3 regions of the Variovorax sp. YR566 genome follow, and region 1 is predicted to be linked to each of the others. Evidence: predicted binding sites of a transcription regulator. Region 1 holds the regulator's gene; each other region holds the start of a gene.
The links. Region 1 encodes sigma-54, which starts transcription at its own class of promoters, with help from an activator protein. Its sites were predicted from a motif close to TGGCANGNAANCTGCTTT; they were not measured.
Positions count from the first base shown of each region.

Region 1 (6,067 bases):
GCAAGGCCAAGCGCGCCTCGCAAATGACCGACGCCTACAAGGTGGCTGGCGTGCCGGCAATGGCCGTGGCCGGCCGCTGGTATGTGGATGGCGAAACCGCCGGCAACATGACCAAAGTGCTTCAGGTCGTGAACTATCTGATCGGCGAAGCGAAGAAGGGCTGACCCCCCCCAGGATCGTGGTCCGGCGGAGCCGGTTCCGCGGTGTTCCAGGAAGAAAGTCAAGCCCGCATCGGCGGGCTTTTTCATCTGTGCGTGCGGGGCTGACGCAATCAGCCGCATACAATGCCGAGCAAGTTTCGTGCCTCTATGACATTGCACTCTCACCCCACCACTCCCTTCCTCCGTCGCATCGGCCGCCTGGCCGCCGGCGCGCTGTTGCTGGCCGGCCTTGCCTCGGGCGCACTGGCCGAAACCGCCGACCGCACCAAGCCGATGAACATCGAGTCGGACTCGATGCGCTACGATGACCTGAAGCAGACCAGCGTGTTCACCGGTAACGTGCTCGTTACGAAGGGCACGATCATCATCCGCGGCGCACGTATGGATGTACGCCAGGACCCCGAGGGCTACCAGTACGGCGTGGTCACGGCGGCACCGGGCAAGCGGGCCTACTACAAGCAGAAACGCAATGCGCCCGACGAGTGGATCGAGGGCGAGTCGGAAGTCATCGAGTACGACAGCCGCGCCGACAACGTCAAGTTCATCCGCAACGCCACCATGCGCCGCCTGCTCGGCGCTACGCCGAACGACGAGAGCCAGGGCGCGCTGATCGTCTACGACCAGAGCAACGACACCTACACGGTCAACGGTTCCACCGTGCCGCCGAACACCGCCGTCAACGCGTCCACCCCGGGCGGGCGCGTCAAGACCATCCTGACCCCCAAGGCCGCCACCGCACCGGCAGCCGGTGCCTCGGCCCCGGCCGGCGCGAAGGCGCCGCCGCCGGCGCCCATGCCCGCACCCGGCAAGGGCCTGCGCCAGAGCACCACGCTCAGTGACCAGGGAGAAACCCGCAAGTGATCGAAACCGCAGGAACGCAGGACACCAACGGCGCACCGGGCAGCCGCCTGATCGCGCGCGGCCTGAAGAAGAGCTACGGCAGCCGTACGGTCGTGAAAGACGTCTCGCTCGACGTGCAGAAGGGCGAAGTCGTCGGACTGCTCGGGCCGAACGGCGCGGGCAAGACCACCTCGTTCTACATGATCGTGGGGCTGGTGCGCGCCGACGCGGGCGACATCAGCATCGACGGCGAGCCCATCGCCCACATGCCGATCCACCGCCGCGCCCGCATGGGCCTGAGCTACCTGCCGCAGGAAGCCTCGATCTTCCGCAAGCTCACGGTCGAGGAAAACGTGCGCGCCGTGCTCGAGCTCCAGAGCGAGCCCGACGAGAGCGGCAAGATGGCGCCGCTGTCGAAGCAGCACATGGACGAGCGCCTGGCCGAGCTGCTGGCCGACCTGCGCGTTGACCACCTGCGCGATTCGCCCGCGCTTGCGCTGTCGGGCGGCGAGCGCCGCCGCGTCGAAATTGCGCGTGCACTGGCCACGCAGCCGCGCTTCATCCTGCTGGACGAGCCCTTCGCCGGCATCGACCCGATCGCGGTGATCGAAATCCAGCGGATCATCAGTTTCCTGAAGGAGCGCGGCATCGGCGTGCTCATCACCGACCACAACGTGCGTGAAACGCTGGGCATCTGCGATCACGCTTTCATCATCAGCGACGGGCATGTGCTGGCACAAGGCACACCCTCGGAGATCGTCGACAACGCCGAAGTACGCAGGGTGTACTTGGGCGAACACTTCCGCATGTAAGGGCGGGAGCGGTTCCCATGAAGCAAGGGCTATCCCTTCGCGTCTCGCAGCATCTGGCGTTGACGCCACAGCTGCAGCAGTCGATCAGGCTGCTTCAACTCTCCACGCTCGAACTGAGCCAGGAGGTGGAGCAGATGCTCGACGAGAACCCGTTCCTCGAGCGCACGGCTGAAGAAGCGGCGCGCGAGGAATTCGGGCTCGACACGGCCGATGCCCCGGTGCCGCGCGACGACGGCGGCGATAGCGGCGACGGCGAAAGCGACTTCGCTTCGCCCGCCGCCAGCGCGTCCACTGCTTCCACCGAAACCAGCACCGCCACCACGGCCGACACCGACGGCCCCGCTGCCGAGATCACCGAGCGCGAGCCCGACTGGGAAGGCGACGGCACCGTCGACATGGCGCCCGACGACAGCGAATGGGGCAGCGATGCGCCCGCGCGCCAGAACAACCTGGGCGACGACGAACGTGCCGACGCCACCGAACTCGCGCGCAGCCAGGAGTCGCTGCAGTCCTTCCTGCACCGCCAGGCCCTGAGCCTGCGCCTGAACGAGAACGACAGCGCCGCGCTGCGCTTTCTCATCGAATCGCTCAACGACGACGGCTACCTGGAAGACTCGCTGCCCGCACTGGCCTCGGGCCTGGCCGGCGACGACAACGACCAGTTCGACGACCTCGTGCATCACTTTCAGGTGGCGCTCGGCCTGCTGCAAAGCCTGGAACCCGCCGGCGTCGGCGCTCGCGACCTCGGCGAATGCCTGGGCATCCAGCTGCGTGCCCTGGCCCGCGAGGACGAGACCGACGAGGAAGAGCTGGTCCGCAAGACCGCCATCGCCATCTGCAAGCAGCCGATGGAACTGCTCGCGCGCCGCGATTTCAAGCGCCTGGCCACGCTCACCCGCAGCAACGAGGAGCTGGTGCGCTCGGCGCTGCAGATCATCGCGCGGCTCGAACCCAAGCCGGGTCGGCGCTTTGTCGATGTCGAGCGCAACATCGTCATTCCCGACGTGATCGTCACCAAGACGGGCCGCGGCACCAATGTGAAGTTCCGCGTCATGCTGAACCCCGAGGTGATGCCGCGCCTGCGCGTGCACGACATCTACGCCGGCGCGCTCAAGTCGCACAAGGGCGAAGGCAGCCAGGCGCTGTCGCAGCGGCTGCAGGAGGCGCGCTGGTTCATCAAGAACATCCAGCAGCGCTTCGACACCATCCTGCGCGTGAGCAACGCCATCGTCGAGCGGCAGAAGAGCTACTTCGTGCACGGCGAACTCGCGATGCGCCCGCTGGTGCTGCGCGAGATCGCCGACGAGCTGGGCCTGCACGAATCGACCATCTCGCGCGTGACCACCGCCAAGTACATGGCCACGCCCTTCGGCACGGTCGAGCTCAAGTACTTCTTCGGCTCGGCGCTGGGCACTGAGACCGGCGGCAATGCGTCGAGCACCGCGGTGCGCGCGCTGATCAAGCAGTTCGTCAGCTCCGAGAGCATCAAGAAGCCGCTGTCGGACAGCCAGATCTCCGAGATGCTGAAAGAGCAGGGCATCGAGTGCGCGCGCCGCACCGTGGCCAAGTACCGCGAGGCGCTGCGCATCGCGCCCGCCAACCTTCGCAAGGCCCTGTAGAAAGCCACCGATGACCCGTCGCCTGCTGTCGCTTTCGCGTTGTGGGCATTGGGTTTTCGTCATGGCGGCGGTCTTGCTGTTCGCAGGCTGCGCCACATTGCCCGACGAGGCGCCGCGCCCGCCCACCAAGGCCATGGCCGTGTCAGCCGACACCGCGCTCGGCAAGATCGCGCTGGCCTCGCAGCCCGACCCCGACCTGAGCGGCTTTCGCCTCATGCCCGGCGGCGACTTCGCCTTCGACACCCGTATCCAACTGGCCCGTCGCGCGCAGCGCACGCTCGACGTGCAGTACTACCAGATCGAGAACGACGAAACCGGCCGCTACCTGATGCGCACCCTGCGCGACGCCGCTCAGCGCGGCGTGCGCGTGCGGCTGCTGATGGACGACCTCTACACCTCCGGCGAAGACGAGCTGCTGCTCGGCCTGGCCGCCACGCCCAACGTGGAGCTGCGCCTGTTCAACCCGTTCCCGGCCGGGCGCGGCAGCCTGCTGAAGCGCTTCAGCGCGTCGCTTTTCGACTTCAGCCGCGTCAACCGCCGCATGCACAACAAGCTGTTCATTGCCGACGGCGCGATGGCGGTGGCGGGCGGGCGCAACATCGGCAACCAGTATTTCAGGCGCACGGCGGGCGAGAACTTTCTAGACCTCGACACCTTCGTCACCGGCGCGCTGATCCCGCGGCTGGGCAGCCTGTTCGACCAGTACTGGAACAGCATCTACGTGCGGCCGATCCAGTCGGTGGTGAGCAGCGACCTGTCGCGCGAGGAGCTGCAGAAGCGCTTCGACGTCGCCACCGGCCCCGACACCACGCCACCACCGCCGCCGCCCGCGCCCAACGACCTGCTTGGCTACAGCCCGATGGCGGAAGACCTGAACGCCGGCAAGCTCGGACTGATCTGGGCCACCGCAGAGGCCTACGCCGATTCGCCCGAGCGCGTGATCGGCAAGACCGTCTCATACGGCGGCGTGCCGCTGCTGGACGTCGACAGCGTGCGCTACAACGTGGTCGAGCAGATGCGCCGTGCGCGCTCCGAGGTGACCATCGTCTCGCCCTACCTCATTCCGGGCGCCTCGGGGCTGGAGGTGATGCGCGAGATCCGCGGCCGCAACGTGAAGATCAGCGTCGTCACCAATTCGCTGGCCGCCACCGACGAGCCGTTGGTGCACACCGCCTACCGCCGCTACCGGCCCGACATGCTCAAGCTCGGCGCCGACCTCTACGAACTGAGCTCCACGCGCACCCGGCGCAGCGTGCGACTCGGCCTGTTCGGCACTTCGGTGGGCAGGCTGCACGCCAAGTCGGCGGTGATCGACCGGCGCATTCTTTTCGTCGGCTCGATGAATTTCGATCCGCGCTCGGAGACGCACAACACCGAGATCGGCCTCTTCATCCGCAGCCCCGAGATGGCGCAGCAGGCACTGAAGCTCATCGACGTGCTCAAGCAGCAGGGCGCCTACCGGCTGCGCTTTGCCGAGGGCAGCAACGAGTCGCGCATCGAATGGGTCAGCGACGACGCCGGCAAGCTCACCGTGCTGAGCGAGGAGCCCGACTCCGGCTTCTGGGACCGGACCATGCTCGAATTGCTGGCGCCGCTGACGCCGGAGAGCCTGTTGTAGCGTCGGCTCAGTTGCCGCGCACGGCCGACCAGATCAGCCGCAGGCCCAGCAGCCCCATCACGCCGCCGGCGGCCCGGTCGATCCAGACCTTGTAGCGCAGGTAGGCCGAGCGCGGCGCTGCCGAGGAAAGCGCCAGCGCCACGATGGCGTACCAGCCCGTCTCGATGCAGAAAATGACCGCCGGCACCGCCAGTGCGAGCACCAGCGGCACCTCGCGCGGCAGGAAGGCCGCGAAGATGCTGGCGTAGACCACGGCAGTCTTCGGGTTGCTGACCTGCGTGGCCAGGCCCAGCAGGAAGGTGCGGCCGCTGCGGCCCTGCTGGCGCGGCGACCCGTCCGTCTCCTGCGCCGCCACGGCCAGCGGCTGCCGCGCGCCGCTCCAGATGCGAAAGCCCAGGTAGACGAGGTAGGCGCCCCCCAGGCCCTTGATGGCCACGTACAGCGCCGGCACGGCCAGGAACGCCGCCTGCAGCCCGGCCAGCGCGGCGATCGCGAAGACCAGCCCGCCGGCACCCATGCCCAGCGCTGCGGCCAGTCCGTCGGTGCGCGAGGTCACGGCGGTGCGCGCCACCATCACGAAACTGGGGCCGGGACTCATCGCGCCCACAGTCATGGCGCCGGCGATGCCGAGCAGCGAAAGGGTGGTGTTCATCATGGCCTTGCCTTCTCCGGTGTCACTGCACGTTGACCGCTTCGACCTGCACCAGCAGCTTCACCTTGTTCTCGAAGCCGAAGTTCAGCCCCCAGGTGATGCCCCAGTCGCTGCGCTCCACGGTCGTCTCGAAGTCGCCGCCGCACACCTGGCGGTTGATCAGCGGGCTCAGGTAGCAGTTGAAGCGCACGGCCTTCAGCGTCACCGGCTTGGTCTGGCCCATCAGCGTGAGCGTGCCGGGCACGTCGACCACCTTGCCGCCGCTGAAGTCGATGCGGTCGGCCACGAAGCGGCCGGTCGGAAACTCGGCCACGTTGAAGAAGTCCTTGCTCTGCACGTGGCGGTTGAGCAGGTCGACGCCGGTG
Region 1 is NZ_CP197092.1:837,556-843,622, forward strand. Features, by position in the region: gene ACTG4X_RS03930 (thiol:disulfide interchange protein DsbA/DsbL) at 1-164, shown strand, start outside; gene lptA (lipopolysaccharide transport periplasmic protein LptA) at 309-1,022, shown strand; gene lptB (LPS export ABC transporter ATP-binding protein) at 1,019-1,813, shown strand; gene rpoN (RNA polymerase factor sigma-54) at 1,831-3,432, shown strand; gene ACTG4X_RS03950 (phospholipase D family protein) at 3,443-5,050, shown strand; gene ACTG4X_RS03955 (LysE family translocator) at 5,058-5,705, opposite strand; gene ACTG4X_RS03960 (YceI family protein) at 5,725-6,067, opposite strand, start outside.

Region 2 (6,067 bases), 1.9 Mb from region 1:
CGTCATGAGCACGGCCATGTCCTTCTTGGGGCCGCTCACGCCGAGGTGCACACCGTAGACCAGGCCGTAGAGCACGTGCGCCATGTCGAGCTCGCCGTTGACCAGCTTGTCGCGCACGCCGGCCCAACTGGCTTCCTTGCTGGGGACGATCTTCACGCCGTACTTCTTGTCGATGCCGAGCACCGAGGCCATCACCACGCTGGCGCAGTCGGTCAGCGGGATGAAGCCGATCTTCACTTCTTCCTTCTCGGGCTTGTCCGAGCCCTGGGCCCAGACGGCGGCGCGCAGCGCCGGGTCGATGCCGACGGCACCAATGGCAGCGGCTTGCAATACGCGGCGTCGGCTGAGGCGGGTTTTGAGCAGGTCGGTCATGGGGCGGGGCTCCGGTTGAAGACAAACAAACAAGAAAGACAAAAACGAAAAGGCGTCCGCACCGCGCAGGGGCTGCTCGAAAACGAGCCCTTGCGGGATGGGGACGCCTTTGTCCGGTTCGGTGGGAGACACCCGCCGTTGGGTGCCGCCTGCCTGAAGACCCATTGAGGGGCCTACGAACTTATTGCTTGCAAGCGGTGTGCCAGCCTTCGGATGCTATGGGCTGCTATCAAGAAAGTAGCGGGATGCGGGTGCACAGCATGGAAGAGGGCCCGATCAGGCCGGGAAGCGCCGATGGCACGGTTGTTGTGCACTGCACCAAGTTGAACGGTCCGGACCCTTCAACGCGGCGGCGCGCGGTCGAGCATGGGCAGGTAGTCGGCCATTGCCAGCATCGACTCGGCCACGTCGACCAGCCGCCGCTTCTGGTTCATGGCGGTCTGGCGCAGCATCTTGTGCGCGTCTTCTTCGCTGAGCCGGCGGTGCGCCATCAGCAGGCCCTTGGCGCGTTCGACGATCTTGCGTTCGTTGAGCGAGGCGCGCACGGTTTCGAGCTCGTCGCTCATGGCCTGCAGGCGGTGCGACTGTTCCTGGACCATGTCGAGCACCGAGCGTTCGAGATGGCGGCCGAACTGCGCGGGAGCGGCCGACTGCGCATCGGCGTCGTCGAAGAACAGGGCGCCAGCCTGCGGGGCCAGCGTGTCGAGCAGCTGCCGGTATTCCTGCAGCTCGCTGCGCGCCTGCACGGTCTTTCGCTCGCACAGCGCGCGCAGGTCGGCGGCCAGGCGGTCCTCGACGATCTTCATGGCGTCGATGCGGCGGGTGCAGCAGTCGAACCAGGCCTGGCTGAGCGGCACGTCAGCCGGCGTGGAGGCGGCGCCGCGCCGGCGGATGCGTTCGAGCTCGGCCACTTCGGCATCGGGCTGGCTGTTGCGCCACAGCGCGAGCACCGCCTCGCCGGAGAAATCGGTGAACACCTGGAAGCAGCGCTCCTGCGATTCGATCAGGTGCAGCCACTGCAGGCGCTGCGCCTCGTCGCTGCGGCCCAGCGCCAGCGCGGCGGAGCCGAAGGCGCGTTCCTGGCCGGCGAATTCCTTGCCCTGCATGAAGTTGAACATCGCGACCAGCAGGCGCGAGATCTCGGGGTCGGTGGCGCCGTCGGCCGCCTCGAACACCACCGACAGCAGGCCGGCGACGAGCTTGGCGAACGCGGCGGTGGATTGCGCCGGCTTCAGTTCGAGCGCATCGATGCGGCGGCGCAGGCCGGGCAGCGCGTCCAGCCCTGGGAGCACCCATGCGATGCGGCTGAACAGGCGCGCGCTGTTGCCGGTGCCCGCGCCGCGGTGGTTGTCGGCCTCGAGCTGGTCGAAGCCGGCGCGCACCTCCTGCTCCAGCGCGATGCATTCGGCGATCTGCGGGCCGCGCTGGTCGGCGAAGCGGGCGCCGCGAGAGGTGAGGAACATGTTCGACATGCCCCGCTCGCGCTGCAGCGCGTGGACGAGGCGGCCGATCAGGCTCACCAGTTCGCTGGTGCGGGCGAGCTGATCCAGCTCGTCGATTTCGCAGCGACGGGCAGCGATCAGAAAACTCAGTCCGGATTTCATGGTGGGAGGGCGCGGGGCTCTGGCATGGTCAACGCAACATCCGTGCCTCGGGGAGTGGAGCGCGCCGCCGTTTGCCCCTTCGCGGGTGCCAGGGGAGGGCGCCGCCTACACTCGGCGGCATGCTCTTGTTGGGAATCGAATCATCCTGCGATGAAACCGGCGTGGCGCTGGTCGAGTCGCACGGCGACGCGCTGCCGCTGCTGCTTTCGCACGCGCTGCACAGCCAGATCGCCATGCACCAGGCCTACGGCGGCGTGGTGCCCGAACTGGCCAGCCGCGACCACATTCGCCGCGTGCTGCCGCTGACCGAAGCCGTCATGGCCGAAGCCGGCCGCACGCTGGGCGAGATCGACGTGGTGGCCTACACGCGCGGGCCGGGCCTGGCGGGCGCGCTGCTGGTGGGCGCCGGCGTGGCCTGTGCGCTGGGCGTGGCGCTTGGCAAGCCGGTGCTGGGCGTGCATCACCTCGAAGGGCATCTGCTGTCGCCGTTCCTGAGCGCCGATCCGCCGGAATTTCCGTTCGTCGCGCTGCTGGTGTCGGGCGGCCACACCCAGCTGATGCGGGTGGACGGCGTGGGCCGCTACGAACTGCTCGGTGAGACCATCGACGACGCGGCCGGCGAGGCCTTCGACAAGAGCGCCAAGCTCATGGGCCTGCCGTACCCGGGCGGGCCGTGGCTCGCGAAGCTGGCCGAAGGTGGCAACGCCACGGCCTTCAAGCTGCCGCGGCCGCTGCTGCACAGCGGCGATCTCGATTTTTCCTTTGCCGGCCTGAAGACGGCCGTGCTCACGCAGGCCAAGAAGCTCGGCGACCAGCTCGAAGCGAACAAGGCCGACTTGGCCGCGTCCACGCAGGCGGCCATCGTCGAGGTGCTGCTGAAGAAGTCGCTTGCCGCGCTCGACCAGACCGGGCTCAAGCGCCTGGTGGTGGCGGGAGGAGTGGGAGCCAACAGGAATCTGCGCGAACAGCTGAACGCTGCGTGCGAGAAGCGCAAGGTGCGCGTGCACTACCCGGAGCTGCACCTGTGCACCGACAACGGCGCGATGATCGCCATGGCTGCGGCAATGCGGCTGCAGTCAGGGCTGTCGCAGGCGAGCGAGCGCTATGCCTTCGACGTCAGGCCGCGATGGCCCATGGCTTTGCTACCGGAGACTGCGTAAGCAGTTGCTTTGATCGGCCGATTGCCGGCAGCGGCAGCACGTCCAGCACATTGCGCCACAGCTGGCGCCACTGCGGCCAGTCGTGGCCACCCTCGGTCGTGAAGACGCGTCCCGGCGGCAGGGCGTCGGCCAGCAGCTTGTGGTTGCTGGCAAAGCGGTCGTCGAGCCCGAAGCCCAGGTACAGCGGCGGCAGGTTCTGCGACGGCTGGGCTTCCAGGTACTGCTGGAAGAAGGGCCAGAGCTTGCGGTCGGGCTCTTCGTCGGGCTGCGGCCCGGTAGGCGCCTGCCAGGTGCGCAGGCCGCCGGCCTTCTTGATCTCCGCGCCGAGCACCCGGCGTCCCAGGTAGGGCGCGAGCGCCACGATGCCGTCCACCGAGCCCGGCCGCGCCAGTTCGTGAATGAGCGCGCCGAAGCCGCCGATGGAAATGCCCACGAGCCAGATCGACTTGTAGCCCTTGGCGCGCTGCGGCTCGATGACCTCGGTGTGGAGGCGATCGCTCAGCGTCTGTTCGTAGTAGTAGGAAACATCCGCGTCCACCAGCAGGGAGTCGGCCGCCAGATGGCGTTCGCGCACGGCTGCGATGAACCCTTCGCGCTCGAACTCGTCGGGCTTCAGGTACGCCCCGGGCAGGAACACCAGGAGCGTGTCGGATTGTTCGTTGGGGTTGGCGGATTGAAGGTGCGTTTTCATGGTGCCTTTGGGGGCACCCGAACCGCACCGTAGCGAGTTCGGTGCGTTTACGAGACGCCCACGAAGAAGAAAGTTCTAAGAAAACGTCACATCATGTGACGTTATCTAGCGCTATTGTGAATAAGGTGCTCGTTTAAAGTCAAAACGAGGCCTTAACTAACATTTTCCTCTTGTGGGCATAGGCCAAATTAGTTGATTTGTAACTGAGTGGCCTGGTTCACGGGGACCAGTTTGCCGAGCTTCAGCGTGAGCACGCCGTTCTCGAGCTTTGCTTCGCTGGTGGCCACGTCGATGTCCTGCGGCAGCTCGTAGGCCGCCTTGAACTGGCGCTTGGCTTCGGCCTTGCTGTCGATGCGCAGCACGGCGCCTTCGATGCTGATCGCGAGGTCTTCGCGCGTGAAACCCGGCACGTCGAGCGAGAGGGTCCAGCTCTTGTCGTCCTGCTCGACCAGCGGCGAGCGGCGGGCACCGGCGAAGGCATCGTTCACGAAGCGTTCGAACGAGCGGTCATAGGCGCGGGGAGCAAAGCGGGCGGTGCGAAGGGTGGGGGCGAAAAACATGATGAAGAACTCCTGAATCAACACAATGGGGACAAGGAATGTGTGTCCCTTACACTGCGCGGCCGTTCAATCGTGAGTGCCGCTTGAGACCTCATCTAGGCGCAGCCGCACGCGTTTCAAGACAATGAATCCCCCCTTTATTTGGCGTCGCGAGGCCTTGAAATTCGCGGCGCTGGCGCTATGCGCGAGGCCCTTCGCCGCGCTGGCACAAGCATCGGTTTCATCGCCACCTGCGCCCATCCGACTGGCTCTCATCGAAAGCATGAGCGGCCCCTTCGCCAACACCGGCGAGGCCGTGTTCCGCAATCTGCTGTGGGCGGTGGAGCGCGTGAATGCGCGCGGCGGCATCAAGCTGCCCGGCGGCGCGCGGCCCCTGCAGCTCGACCGCTACGACAGCAAGGGGCAGAACGAAGAAGCGCTCTCCGCGCTGCGCGCCGCGATGGACGACGGCGCGCGCATCGTGCTGCAGGGCAACTCGTCGGCCACGGCCGCAGCGCTGGTCGATGCCATCGACAAGAACAACGAGCGCGACCCGTCGCGACGCGTGATCTTCCTCAACTACGCGGCGGTCGACCCGGTGCTCACGAACGAGCGCTGCAGCTTCTGGCACTTTCGCTTCGACGCCCATGCCGACATGCGCGTGGCAGCGCTGATGGACGTGGTGAAGGACGACGCAGCGCTCAAGCGCGTCTACCTGATCGGACAGGACTACAGCTTCGGCCAGGCCGTGCTGCGCGAGGCGCGCCGGCAGCTCGGCACACAGCGGCCCGACGTGGAGATCGTCGGCGACGAGCTGCATCCGATGGGCAAGGTGAAAGACTTTGCGCCCTATGCCACCAAGATCATCGCGAGCGGTGCGCAGGCCGTGGTCACGGGCAACTGGGGCAACGACCTCACGCTGCTGGTGAAGGCGGCGCGCGAAGCGGGCTTCAACGGCACCTTCTATACCTTCTACGGCAATGCGCTCGGTGCGCCCGCAGCCATCGGCGATGCGGGCATCGGACGCGTGATCGCGGTGGCCGACTGGCTGCCCAACGTGCAGACGACGCAGTCCGAAGCCTTCTACCGCGCCTTCCGCGCGCGCTTTCCGAAGCCAGCCGAAGACTATGTGCACATGCGGCTGGCGCTGATGATCGAAGCGCTTGTACAGGCCATCGAACGCGCGGGCAGTGTCGACGCGGTGCCTGTGGCACGCGCGCTGGAGCAGGCCGACGTGAGCCTGTACGGCCAGCGCGGGCGCATGCGCGCTGTGGACCACCAGTTCCAGCAGCAGCTCGTGGTCGGCGTGATGGACAGGCAGGGCAGGCCGGGCGTGCAGTTCGACGTCGAAGGCTCCGGCTACGGCTTTCGGGTGGTCAAGACCATCGCCCCCGAGCGCGCCGAGCTGCCGACCTCGTGCAAGATGAAGAGACCTTGATGATGACGATGATGAACAGGACAACCAGACATGCGTGAAGCCATCCACAACCTCGAAGCATCGAAGATCCGCGAAGTCGCCAATGCCGGCATGGGCCGCGACGACGTGCTGGCCTTCTGGTTCGGCGAAAGCGACGAAGTCACTCCCGAGGTGATCCGCCAGTCGGCCATCGAGTCGCTGCAGCGGGGCGAAACCTTCTACGCCCACAACCTCGGCCTGCCCGAACTGCGCGAAGCCATCGCGCGCTACACCAGCGGGCTGCA
Region 2 is NZ_CP197092.1:2,751,534-2,757,600, forward strand. Features, by position in the region: gene ACTG4X_RS12880 (CmpA/NrtA family ABC transporter substrate-binding protein) at 1-372, opposite strand, end outside; gene ACTG4X_RS12885 (nitrate regulatory protein) at 714-1,976, opposite strand; gene tsaD (tRNA (adenosine(37)-N6)-threonylcarbamoyltransferase complex transferase subunit TsaD) at 2,096-3,136, shown strand; gene ACTG4X_RS12895 (alpha/beta hydrolase-fold protein) at 3,093-3,827, opposite strand; gene ACTG4X_RS12900 (Hsp20/alpha crystallin family protein) at 4,016-4,387, opposite strand; gene ACTG4X_RS12905 (branched-chain amino acid ABC transporter substrate-binding protein) at 4,512-5,804, shown strand; gene ACTG4X_RS12910 (pyridoxal phosphate-dependent aminotransferase) at 5,835-6,067, shown strand, end outside.
Region 2: ACTG4X_RS12885 (nitrate regulatory protein) is a predicted target of sigma-54. The motif match lies at 2,007-2,024, and genes of this name have one in related genera.

Region 3 (6,067 bases), 3.3 Mb from region 1:
TCGTTCGACCGCGGCGTCGTACAGCAGCGGGGCGGGCGCAGGGGCTGGCGCAGCCCCCGGCACTGGCCGTACAGGCGCTACCGCGGTGGCCTGCCCACGCAGTTCATCGAAATGGCCGGGCATGGCCGGCGGGGCGAGCGCCGACGCCAGGGCCGCTGGAAACTCCAGTGCCTGGGCGTCGAACAGGGATTCGTTCAAAGGTTCCACAGGAGGGGGATTGTCACACTGCCTTCACGGGTATCCGTTTGGGCAGCGTGCTAAATGTCCCCTTATCGCCGCAGATCCAGCGTGAACGGGAATTCGCGGCTGCCCGGCAGCTCGATGGTTGCCGGGGGCGTGCGCATGAGTCCGGGCGTGTGGCCGGTGCGGGTAAAGCGCGAGTGGCGGCGGCTTTCCGCCTCGTAGGCGTTGACCGGGAAGGTGTCGTAATTGCGCCCGCCCGGGTGGGCGACGAAGTACTGGCAGCCGCCCAGGGAGCGCTTCATCCAGGTGTCGACCAGGTCGAAGGTCAGCGGCGCGTGGGCCGGGATGCTCGGGTGCAGGGCCGAAGGCGGGTTCCACGCCTTGTAGCGCACGCCGGCCACGAACTCGCCGACCACGCCGGTGGGCTGCAGCGGCAGCACCTTGCCGTTGACGGTGATGACGTGGCGGCTCTCGTTCAGGCCGGTCACGCGCACCTCGATGCGTTCGAGCGACGAATCGACATAGCGCACCGTGCCGCCGGCCGAACCTTCTTCGCCCATCACGTGCCAGGGTTCGAGCGCGTTGCGCAGCGAGAGCTCCACGCCCATCGCCTGCATCTGGCCCACCAGCGGGAAGCGGAACTCGAAGTGCGGCGCGAACCAGTCGGCATCGAAGGCGAAGCCGGCCTGGCGCATCTCGCTGATGACGTCGTCGAAGTCCATCTTGACGAAGGTCGGCAGCAGGAAGCGGTCGTGCAGCTCCGTGCCCCAGCGGGTAACGGGCGCCTTGTAGGGCTCGTCCCAGAAGCGGGCGACCAGTGCGCGAATGAGCAGTTGCTGCGCGATGCTCATGCGCGCATGCGGCGGCATTTCAAAAGCGCGCAGCTCCAGCAGGCCGAGGCGGCCAGTGCTCGAGTCGGGCGAGTAGAGCTTGTCGATGCAGAACTCGCTGCGGTGCGTGTTGCCCGACACGTCGATCAGGATGTTGCGCAGCGTGCGGTCGACCAGCCAGGCCGGCATGTTCTGGCCATAGATCTCGCGGTTCTTCGCGATTTCCTTCAGGGCAATTTCAAGCTCGTAGACCTGGTCGTTGCGGGCCTCGTCCACCCGCGGCGCCTGGCTCGTCGGGCCGATGAACATGCCCGAGAACAGATAGCTCAGCGACGGATGGTTGTGCCAGTAGAGCAGCAGGCTGGCCAGCAGCTCGGGCCGGCGCAGGAAGGGGCTGTCGGCGGGCGTGGCGCCGCCCATCACGAAGTGGTTGCCGCCGCCGGTGCCAGTGTGGCGGCCGTCGGTCATGAACTTCTCGGCCGACAGGCGGGTTTCGAACGCGGCGTTGTAGAGAAACTCGGTGTGGTCGACCAGTTCCTTCCAGTTGTGGGCCGGGTGGATGTTGACTTCGATCACGCCCGGGTCGGGGGTGACGGCCAGCATCTTCAGTCGCGGGTCGCGCGGCGGCGGGTAGCCTTCCATCACGATGCGCACGCCCAGGTCGCGCGCGGTGGCTTCGACTGCTGCGACCAGGTCGAGATAGTCCTCCAGGCGCGCGAGCGGCGGCATGAAGACGTAGAGCACGCCCGAGGCATTGCCCTTCTTCTCGGCGGAGGGGCCGTTGGCGCGGCGCGGGTCGCGCACTTCGACGCACAGCGCGGTGCGCGTGACCCAGTGGGCTGATTCGCCGCGCAGCGGCTGGCGGGTGGTCGATTTGTCGGTGGACTCATCGGCCGCTGCTGCAGCCGCCGTATCGCCGCTCGCCGCATCACCGGGGCTTTGCATGCGTAGCGACGCAGGCACCACTGGCGGCGTGCCGAAGGTGTAGGGCACGTCGCCGAGGCCTGCAGCACCGGCCACACCCGTGCTGTAGCGCGCACGGTAGTCGGCCGCGCTAGGCAGGGTTCCGCGTGGGGCGGTCGGGTCGCGCTCGATCAGGTAGGGGTAGTCGCCCTTGCTGGCCCACGGCTGCGAGTCGAGCGGCAGGCGGTAGCCCATGGGCGAGTCGCCGGGGATCAGGTAGAGCCGGTCGTCGCGCAGGAACCAGGGGCCGGTCTTCCAGGCCGGGCCGGAGAGCGCGGGGGCGTCGCCGTTCGCATTGCCGGGCTCGATGGGCAGCATGTAGCCGATCACCGCGTCGAGCTTCTGCGTGAACACGCGGCGCAGGCGCACGCGTTCGAGTTCGTCGTCGAGCTTCGACTCGAAGGGATCGACGTTCACCGGCAGGCGGCGTTCGCGCCAGAGGTAGTAGTAGATGTCTTCGTAGCCGGGCTGGATGTAGCGCTCGGTCAGGCCGAGCTTGTGGGCCAGCACGGTGGTGAAGCGGCGCGCGTCTTCGCTCGTGTAGTGCGTGGGAAAGCGCTCGTCGGCAAACAGCTCGGGGTCGTGCCACAGCGTCTGGCCGTCGGCGCGCCAGAAGATCGACAGCGCCCAGCGCGGCAGTTGCTCGCCCGGGTACCACTTGCCCTGGCCGAAATGCAGGAAGCCGCCCTTGCCGTACTCGGCGCGCAGCTTGTGCACGAGCTCGGTGGCGTAGCCGCGCTTCGTGGGGCCGAGGGCGTCGGTGTTCCATTCGGGCGCGTCGCGGTCGCTGGTGGCCACGTAGGTCGGCTCGCCGCCCATGGTGAGGCGCACGTCGCCGGCCTTAAGGCGCGCATCGACTGCGTCGCCCAGGGCCAGCACTTCGGACCACTGCTCTTCGGTGTAGGGCTTGGTGACGCGCGGCGATTCGTAGATGCGCGTGACCTTCATCTCATGGCCGAACTCGACCTCGGATTCGTCGACGCCGCCCTCGATGGGCGCCGCGCTCGAAGGCGTGGGCGTGCAGGCCAGCGGAATGTGGCCCTCGCCAGCCAGCAGGCCCGAGGTGGCGTCGAGGCCGATCCAGCCTGCGCCCGGCAGGAACACTTCGCACCAGGCGTGCAGGTCGGTGAAGTCGACCGTAGTGCCGCTCGGGCCGTCGAGCGCCTTCACGTCGGGCGTGAGCTGGATGAGGTAGCCCGAGACGAAACGCGCGGCCAGCCCGCAGTGGCGCAGCAGTTGCACCAGCAGCCAGCCCGAGTCGCGGCATGAGCCGCTGCCGCTGGTGAGCGTTTCTTCCGGCGTCTGCACACCGGGCTCCATGCGGATCAGGTAGTTGACGTCTTGCTGGACCTGCTGGTTGATGCCGACCAGGAAGTCGATGGTGCGCTGCTCCTTGCGATCGATCTTGTCGAGGTAGGCCTGCAGCAGCGGCGTGGGCGCTTCGGTGACGAGGTAGGGCGCGAGCTCTTCGGCCTGCGAGGCCGTGTACTTGAACGGGAAGTTCTCGGCCTGTGGCTCGAGGAAGAAGTCGAAGGGGTTGTAGACCGCCATCTCGACCACGAGGTCGACCGTGACCTTGAATTCGCGCGTCTTCTCGGGGAACACGAGCCGCGCCTGGTAGTTGGCGAACGGGTCCTGCATCCAGTTGACGAAGTGCTCGGCGGGCTCGACCCGCAGCGAATACGAGATGACGTTGCTGCGGCAATGCGGCGCGGGACGCAAGCGCACGACCTGTGGGCCCAACTGCACCAGGCGGTCGTATTTGTAGTGGGTGACGTGGTGGAGAGCGGCGTGAATGGACATGCGTTTTTGTGTGCAGTACTGCGAGATTGCATCGAAAAGATGTCTCTTGTGAGACGCATACTAGCCCAGATGCCAAGCAATTAACGCGCCACTGAGCGTGACTTTGGGGAGGGTTTGCATCATGGGTTCGGGAGTTTTTCGTTGATGCCGTTTCGTGCGTCCGGTGGTGCCATGGGTGGAGCGGGGGCGTTCGTGGCGCTGGGTGGCTCGCTGCTGGGAGCGGCCTTGCAGTTGCAGCAGGCGGTGCTTTGGCCGGCGTGGGCCTACGCCGGCTTGCTGTTCGTGGCAGTGGCCGGCCTGTGTTGGCGACGCATGCCGGGCAGGGGCCTGATGCTTGTCGCCTTGCTATGCGGCGCGATGGCCGGCGCAGGGCTCGCGGGATGGCGCGCGGCGGTCTATGCGAGCGGCGCGCTCGACCCGGCGCTCGAAGGGCGCGACCTGCAGGTCACGGGCGTTGTGTCGGAGATGCCCCAGCGAAACGAAGCTGGAACGCAGTTCCGGCTGGATGTCGAGTCCGCGGGTTGGGCTGATCCGGATGCGCAGGGGCGGCCCGCGGTGCCCGATCGCATTGCACTCGGCTGGTATGCCGAAGGCTCGAGCCTGTGGAGCCGTGCTTCCGAAAGCCGCACGCCCTTTGCCAGCACAGTCGGCTCCCTGCACGCCGGCGAGCGATGGCGGCTGACGGTGCGTCTGAAGGCGCCGCACGGCAGCCGCAATCCCCATGGCTTCGACAGCGAACTCTGGATGTGGGAGCAGGGCCTGCATGCCAGCGGCTATGTGCGAACCGGCGCGCGCGATGCGGCGCCAATGCTGGTGGCAAGCACGTGGTGGCACCCCATCGAGCGCGCACGCGAAGCCGTGCGCGATGCCGTCTTCGAGCGCGTGCCCGACCGCGCGCAGGCGGGCGTGATCGCGGCCCTGGTCACCGGCGACCAGAGCGCCATCGACCGCTCGGGCTGGGACGTGTTCCGCGCCACGGGCGTGGCACACCTGATGTCGATCTCCGGCCTCCACGTCACGATGTTTGCCTGGCTGGCCGCGCACATCGTCGGTCTGCTCTGGCGGCGCAGCGCGCGGCTGATGCTGCGCTTGCCGGCGCAGCAGGCAGCGTTGATAGGCGGCGTGCTGCTGGCCACGCTCTACGCGCTCTTCAGCGGCTGGGGTGTGCCCTCGCAGCGCACTGTGTGGATGCTGGCGACGGTCGCGCTGCTGCGCCTCACGGGCCGGCGCTGGCCTTGGCCGCATGTGTGGCTGCTGACGGCGGCCGTGGTGGTCGCGCTCGATCCGTGGGCCTTGATGCAGGCCGGCTTCTGGCTGAGCTTCGTGGCGGTGGGCGTGTTGTTTGCCACGGACGCCGCGGTGCCGGGCGAGCGGAAGACCGGTGCCGCTTCCCGCCTGTTGCTGTTCTTTCGCGAGCAATGGGTCATCACGCTGGCGATCACGCCGCTGAGCCTGCTGCTGTTCCAGCAGGTGTCGCTGATCGGCCTGCTGGCCAATGCGGTGGCGATCCCCTGGGTCACGCTCGTGATCACGCCGTTGGCCATGCTGGGCGTGGCCGTGGCGCCGCTTTGGGACCTCGCAGCCCGGGCCGTGCAGGTGCTGGCGCTGCTGCTGCAATGGCTGGCCGGGCTGCCGTATGCCACGCTGTCGATGGCCGCGCCGCCTTTGTGGATGGCCGCTTGCGGCGTGGCCGGCGGTGCATTGCTGGCCATGCGGCTATCTTGGTCGCTGCGCGCCCTTGGCATTCCGCTGCTGCTGCCAGTGTTGCTGTGGCAGGCGCCCCGGCCGGCGGCCGGCGAATTCGAGTTGCTCGCCGCCGACATCGGCCAAGGCAACGCGGTGCTCGTGCGCACCGCCACGCACAGCCTGCTCTATGACGCCGGCCCGCGCTACAGCCTTGAAAGCGATGCCGGCCATCGCGTGCTCGTGCCGCTGCTGCGGGCCTACGGCGAGCGCCTCGACACGCTGGTGCTGAGCCATCGCGACACCGATCACACCGGCGGTGCGCCCGCGGTGCTCGCGATGCAGCCGCGGGCCGAGCTGCTGAGTTCCCTCGAAGCCACGCATCCGCTGCAGGCGACGCTGGCGGCACGGCGTTGCGAGGCGGGGCAGGCCTGGACCTGGGACGGCGTGCGCTTCGAGGTGCTGCATCCGTTCGACACCGACTACCGCGGCTTCACCAAGCCCAATGCCGTGTCGTGCGTGCTGCGTATCGGCAACGGGCGCGCGGCGGCGCTGCTGGCCGGCGACATCGAGCGGCTGCAGGAGGCCGCGCTCGTCGTTCGCAC
Region 3 is NZ_CP197092.1:4,786,132-4,792,198, reverse strand. Features, by position in the region: gene ACTG4X_RS22425 (circularly permuted type 2 ATP-grasp protein) at 1-207, opposite strand, end outside; gene ACTG4X_RS22420 (transglutaminase family protein) at 270-3,779, opposite strand; gene ACTG4X_RS22415 (DNA internalization-related competence protein ComEC/Rec2) at 3,924-6,067, shown strand, end outside.
Region 3: ACTG4X_RS22420 (transglutaminase family protein) is a predicted target of sigma-54. The motif match lies at 3,853-3,870, and genes of this name have one in related genera.